Linked DNA regions of Azoarcus sp. KH32C. The protein of the gene in region 2 interacts with the protein of the main gene of each other region in a pairwise test. Links are inferred from orthologs where the notes say so. Each region holds a gene or a part of one and is shown on either strand. Other genes may lie near its edges. The genes, in order: ftsB and ftsL.

Region 1 (3,199 bases), 1.8 Mb from region 2 along the record:
GCTTTGCCGCCCTGTGTGGCCTGATCGCCTCTGCCGGCATGCTCGCCGGCACGGCCTACACCCGCGACGCCACACGCGTCGTCAATTACGCTTGCAAGAACGGCGAACAGTTCAGCGTCGAATACCTCGGCGACCACATCCGCCTGCGAACCGGCGCCGGGATCTTTGCGCTTTCGCATCAGACCGCTGCAGATGGCGAAAAATACTCCGACGGACAGACCGTGTTCTGGGCCCATGGTCAACAAGCGAGCCTCGAACGTCCGGGCCTGCCCGCCAACGGCGACTGCAGCCCGCATAGCCATTCGTTGTAAAGCACCCTCGATTGGTGGACATATCGCAGCCTTATCCCCTATCGTCCGCATATCCGAACCCAGGGGAAGCTGATCCGCCGATGAAGGCAGCAACGCGCCAGGCGGGCCGCAAGGGCCTTCTGTTGATTCTGACGCTGCTGCTCGCCGCATGCAGCAGCGTCCCGACCACCGCTCCGGTCGTCGGGACTCCCGCTCCATCGCTCCCCGAAGAACCGCGCATCGACTATTTCGCCTTCGACGACCCCCTGCACTCGCGAGAAATGGTCATGGTCGCACTGGGCCTGCTCGATACCGGCTACGCCTTTGGCGGCCGCAATCCTGAAGCCGGACTCGACTGCAGCGGCATGGTCAGCTATGTCGTCGAACAGGTCAGCGGCAGGCGATTGCCGCACAACGCGTCGAAGATTGCCGAAATAACGCGCCCCATCCCTGTTTCCTCACTCCAACCCGGCGACCTGGTCTTCTTCAACACCATGAACCGGCGCCACTCCCACATGGGCATCTACCTCGGCGAAGGAAAGTTCGTGCATGCGCCGTCTACGCGTGGCCGCGTGCGCGTGGAACGCCTCGACAGCCCATATTTCGCACCGCGCGTCGACGGCGCCCGAACCCTGCTGGCAACAAGCTAGCGCGGCCGTGAATAGCGCACTATCTTGAAGTGACAGTTCGCGTATCCTCGCAGAAGGGCACCGCTTTGAGTGACCTTGGACAAGAAACCTAAGGAGGAGGAACCGAGATGAATCGAAAGATTCGAGACATTGTGAAAGATCAGGCCATCCTGACCGCGACCGCGGACTTGTCGGTTCGAGAAGCGACTCGCCGTATGGCGGATGCGAAGGTGGGCGCGATCATGATCACCGCGAAAGGTGGCAAGCTGGCGGGCATCTTTACCGAGCGCGACGCGCTCGTGAAGGTGCTGGCGAATGGCGTCGACCCCGACAAGACCACGCTTGCTCAAGTCATGACCTCCGATCCGACCACTGCGAATGCCGACAAGAACCTCGGCTACGCACTGCACATGATGTACGACGGCGGCTTCCGCCACGTTCCGGTCGTCGATAACGGCGTGCCGGTCGGCATGATCTCCGCCCGTGATGCACTCGGGCCTGAAATGGTCGAATTCGAGGCCGAAATCGCGCAGCGGCAATCGATTACCGAACTGCTCTGACCTCGACTTGCCGCTCCGGGAAGCGCATCAGCGCTTCTGCGGGGTGTGCACGAAAACCTCGTTGGGCTTGATCAGCCCGAGTTCGAACCGCGCACGCTCCTCGATCGCTTCGTTGCCGGACTTCAGGTCCCGCACTTCAGCCTCCAGGCCAGCATTCCGCTGCTCGAGCTCTCGATTGGTTTCGCGCTGGGCCTGCACCTGCCGGTCCACGTCCCAGACGCGCAGCCAGCCGCCTTTTCCGACCCACAGCGGGTATTGCAGGGCTGCCACGATCAGCGCGAGGATGAGAAGGGACCAGCGCATACCTGAAGGAAATCCGTTTCAATCGAAACAAGGCCGGCGGAGATCCGCCGGCCTTATCGTTTTGCTGCTTCCGCAACCCGTCAGCCGGGCCGCGGCAATGGTACTTGTTTAGCGCACGCGCAGGTTGTAGAACGCGCGGCGGCCCGGGTAGCTGGCGGTATCGCCCAGATCTTCCTCAATGCGCAGCAGCTGGTTGTACTTCGAGATGCGGTCCGAGCGCGACAGCGAGCCGGTCTTGATCTGCATCGCGTTGAGGCCAACGGCGATGTCCGCGATCGTCGAATCTTCGGTCTCGCCGGAACGGTGCGAGATGACCGACGTGTAACCAGCGCGCTTGGCCATTTCGACGGCGGCGAAGGTTTCCGACAGTGTGCCGATCTGGTTGATCTTGATCAGGATCGAGTTGGCGACACCCTGGTCGATGCCCTGCTCGAGGATCTTGGTGTTGGTGACGAAGAGATCGTCGCCGACGAGCTGGATCTTGCGGCCGAGCTTGTCGGTCAGCGTCTTCCAGCCGGCCCAGTCGTTCTCGGCCATGCCGTCTTCGATCGACACGATCGGGAAGCGGTCGGCTAGCGTCGCGAGGTAGTCGGCAAAGCCTTCGGAAGTCAGCGTCAGGCCTTCGCCGGCGAGCACGTACTTGCCGTCCTTGTAGAACTCGGAGGCGGCGCAGTCCAGAGCCAGCAGCACGTCGCGGCCCGGCTCGTAGCCGGCGGCAGAGATCGCGTCCTGGATCATGTTCAGGGCTTCTTCGGTGCCGCCGACGTTCGGCGCGAAACCGCCTTCGTCGCCGACCGTCGTCGGGTAGCCCTTCTTGTCGGTGAGCTTCTTCAGGTGATGGAAGATCTCGGCGCCGCAACGCAGGGCTTCGCGGAAGCTGGTCACGCCCACGGGCATGATCATGCATTCCTGGATGTCCAGGCTGTTGTTGGCGTGAGCACCGCCGTTGATGACGTTCATCATCGGCACCGGCATCGCCATCGGGCCCGAACCGCCGAAGTAGCGGTACAGGGGCAGGCCGGCTTCTTCAGCGGCGGCCTTGGCAACGGCCATCGACACGGCGAGCATCGCGTTCGCGCCCAGGCGCGACTTGTTCTCGGTGCCGTCGAGTTCGATCAGGGTGCGGTCGATGAACGACTGCTCTTCGGCGTCGAGGCCGATGATCGACTCGGAGATTTCGGTATTGACGTTCTCGACAGCGCGCAGGACGCCCTTGCCCAGGTAACGCGCGGCGTCGCCATCACGCAGTTCGATCGCTTCGCGCGAGCCGGTCGAGGCGCCGGACGGCACCGCGGCCCGGCCCATCACGCCGGATTCGAGCAGAACATCGGCTTCGACGGTCGGATTACCGCGCGAGTCCAGGATTTCACGGGCAATGACATCAACGATTGCACTCATGGGTTCTTCTGTCCTTGTA
Region 2 (3,314 bases):
GTCAGCTTGACCCGGTTTTACCTTTGCTCTAAAGTGGGGTCCGGTGGTGAAAAGTGGGTCAAAGTGTTATTCCGATACACTTCGGCGAAGAAAAATCAGGGGGGGTGATGTTCCAGGGTGCCTCTGCGCTCAGTCTCGATGCGAAAGGACGCCTAGCGGTCCCGGCGCGGCATCGTGACGCCCTCGTTCCCGATGGGGCTCCCCTCGTGATTACCGCCCATCCGCACAAGTGCCTGCTCGTCTACCCGAAGACGGCATGGGATCCCATTCGAGACAAGGTTTCGGCGATGCCGGGGCTCGACATGCAGACGGCCGGCCTCAAGCGGCTGCTGATCGGCTATGCGCAGGAGGAAGAGCTGGATTCGGCCGGGCGCGTGCTGATCGCCCCGACTTCGCGCCAGTGGGCCGGGCTCGAGAAGCAGGTGTGGCTGGTCGGGCAGGGCACTCACTTCGAGCTGTGGTCCGATGCGGGCTGGCAGAAGCAGCAGGAAGCCATGCTGGCGCTAGCGAGCGGCCCGCTGCCGGCCGGATTCGAGAGCCTCGCGCTGTGAGCGACGCGAACGGGCACGTCACGGTGCTCCTCTCCGAAGCGGTCGACGCGCTGGATGTGCGCGCCGATGGCATCTATGTGGACGGCACCTTCGGACGCGGCGGTCACAGCCGCGCAATTCTTTCCAGGCTGGGTAGTCACGGGCGCCTGATCGCATTCGACCGCGACCCGATGGCCATCCAAGCAGGGCAGGCGCTCACGGATCCGCGATTCGTGCTCGTGCATGCCCCTTTCAGCGCACTCGGCGAGGAACTCGACCGCTTGGGCATTGCGCACGTCGATGGCGTGCTGCTCGATCTCGGCGTCTCTTCGCCGCAATTCGACGAGCCGGCGCGGGGCATGAGCTTCCGCTTCGATGCACCCCTCGACATGCGAATGGATACGACCCGCGGACAGACGGTAGCCGAATGGCTGGCCGAGGCGTCTGTCGCGGAAATCACGGAGGTACTCAGGGATTATGGGGAAGAACGGTTTGCTTATGCGATTGCAAAGGCGATTGCAGCTGCTCGGACAGGGGGGGCTATTGCAACCACTGGACAGCTTGCCGCGATCGTGGAAAAAACGGTCCGTACACGCGAGCCGGGGCAGCACCCGGCGACGCGTAGCTTCCAGGCTCTACGGATTTTCATCAATCGGGAACTCGAAGAGCTGTCGCTGATCCTGCCTGAAGCCGTACGTCGCCTGAAGCCGCACGGGCGGCTCGCAGTGATCAGCTTCCATTCCCTCGAAGACCGCATCGTCAAGCGCTTCATGCGCGACGAATCGCGTCCACCCCAATTGCCGGCCCGTCTGCCGGTGCGTGCCGCCGATCTGCCGAAGCCGCGGCTCGTACTCGTGGGCAAGTCGCAGCGTCCTGGCAGCGCCGAAGTCGCGGCCAATCCTCGTGCGCGCAGTGCCGTGATGCGCGTCGCCGAACGTACGGAGGCGGCAGCATGATCCGCGTGGATGCCTTTCTCGTGGCGATCGCCGTCGCCAGCGCCCTCGGCGTGGTGGGGTCGCAGCACCAGGCCCGCAAGCTGTACACAGAGTTGGAGCGCGAACAGACGCGGATGCACGGTCTTGAAGTGGAGTGGGATCAGTTGCAGCTCGAACAGAGCACTTGGGCGGCCCATGCGCGCGTCGAAAAGATCGCCCGCGAGCGTCTGGGCATGCGCGTGCCGCCGTCCGGACAGCTTTTCTCGGTGGAGGTGGCGCAATGACCAAGCGGCGCCCGGTAACATTCAACCATAACCCCTTGCTGAAGAACGGCCTGCCCGGATGGCGGGTCCGCGTCGTGATGCTCGGCCTGATGTGCGGTTCGCTCGCACTGACCGGGCGCGCGGTCTATCTGCAAGGCGTGAACAACGACTTTTTGCAGGCCAAGGGCGAGTCGCGCTACGCGCGCGTGATCGAGGCCCCCGCCACGCGCGGACGCGTCACCGACCGCAACGGCGACATGTTGGCGGTCAGTACGCCGGTGCGCTCGATCTGGGCGATCCCGTCCGACGCGCAGCTTTCGCCGGCCGACATGCGCAGGCTCGCCGGCCTGCTCGAAATGGACGTGCAGGAGCTCGATCGCCGCCTGGGCGCGGGCCGCGAATTCGTCTATCTCAAGCGCCAGCTGTCGCCCGAACTCGCCCAGCAGATCGCCGACCTCAAGCTGCCCGGAATCCACCAGCAGCAGGAATTCCGCCGCTATTACCCCGGCGGCGAGGTAATGGCCCACGTGTTGGGCTTTACCGGCGTCGATGACAAGGGGCAGGAGGGGGTCGAACTCGCCTTCGAGAACTCGCTGGCCGGCAAGCCCGGTGTGCGCCGCGTGATCCGCGATCGCCGCGGTCAAGTGGTCGATGACGTCGAATGGGTGCGCTCGCCGCGTGACGGCGAGGATCTCGCGCTGTCGGTCGATTCGAAAATCCAGTACATCGCCTACTCCGCCCTGCGTCAGGCAATGACCACGCACAAGGCGAAGGCCGGTGCGTCGGTTGTGCTCGACGCCCGCACCGGCGAAATTCTGGCGCTGGTTAACGCCCCGACCTACAACCCGAACAACCGTACCGATCTGACCGGCGCGCAGCTGCGCAACCGCGTCTTCACCGATACCTTCGAGCCCGGCTCGACGATGAAGCCCTTCACGGTTGCGCTCGCACTCGAGCGTGGAAAAGTGCGACCCAGTAGCATGGTCGACACCGGTGCGGGGCGGATCACGATCGGCAAGGCGACGATTTCTGACTCGCACCATAACGGCATGCTGTCCGTGGCGCAGGTCATCCAGAAGTCGTCGAACGTCGGCACCGTCAAGATCGCGATGAACTTCCAGCCCGAGGAAATGTGGCGGAACTTTGACGCGCTCGGTTTCGGCAAGCCGCTGAGTCTCGGCTTCCCCGGGGAGGCCGGCGGTCGGCTGCGTCCGGCACATACATGGAAGCCGGTCGAGCAGGCGACGATGTCTTTCGGTCACGGTATCTCCGTGAGTCTCATCCAGCTCGCCCACGCGTACCTGGTTTTCGCCCGCGATGGCGAAATGGTGCCGCTGTCGTTGCGCAAGCTCGATGGCCCCCCGACCGGCGGCAAGCGGATCTTCTCGTCCGAGACCGTCCGCGAGATGCGCGCCATGCTCGAGATGGTCGTCAGTCCCGGCGGGACAGCGCCCCGCGCGCAGATTTCGGGTTACCGCGTCGCCGGCAAGACCGGGACTGCCCACAAACTCGAGGGTGGTCATTATGCGAACAAATATGTTTCATCGTTTGTCGGCATGGTGCCGGCGTCGGATCCGCGGATAATT

Evidence for each region.
Region 1: the proteins of ftsL (region 2) and ftsB interact in binary tests that used the Escherichia coli proteins (3 or more experiments, as listed by UniProt). The link is inferred for Azoarcus sp. KH32C from one-to-one orthologs.

What each region holds. Positions count from the first base shown.
Region 1 is NC_020516.1:2,336,236-2,339,434, reverse strand. The notes cover bases 145-3,028. They hold ftsB (cell division protein FtsB), read right to left. Parts: upstream 1,783-3,028; coding sequence 1,507-1,782; downstream 145-1,506. Other genes in these bases: eno (phosphopyruvate hydratase), read right to left, coding at 1,891-3,028; AZKH_RS10145 (cyclic nucleotide-binding/CBS domain-containing protein), read left to right, coding at 1,048-1,479; AZKH_RS10150 (C40 family peptidase), read left to right, coding at 392-940; AZKH_RS10155 (MliC family protein), read left to right, coding at 145-311. In the rest of the region: more of AZKH_RS10155, read left to right, coding at 1-144; more of eno, read right to left, coding at 3,029-3,180. UniProt on the Escherichia coli protein: Essential cell division protein. May link together the upstream cell division proteins, which are predominantly cytoplasmic, with the downstream cell division proteins, which are predominantly periplasmic.
Region 2 is NC_020516.1:4,144,119-4,147,432, reverse strand. Bases 117-3,115 are described here. They hold ftsL (cell division protein FtsL), read left to right. Parts: upstream 117-1,482; coding sequence 1,483-1,749; downstream 1,750-3,115. Other genes in these bases: AZKH_RS18495 (penicillin-binding protein 2), read left to right, coding at 1,746-3,115; rsmH (16S rRNA (cytosine(1402)-N(4))-methyltransferase RsmH), read left to right, coding at 548-1,486; mraZ (division/cell wall cluster transcriptional repressor MraZ), read left to right, coding at 117-551. Outside these bases: more of mraZ, read left to right, coding at 108-116; more of AZKH_RS18495, read left to right, coding at 3,116-3,314. UniProt on the Escherichia coli protein: Essential cell division protein. May link together the upstream cell division proteins, which are predominantly cytoplasmic, with the downstream cell division proteins, which are predominantly periplasmic.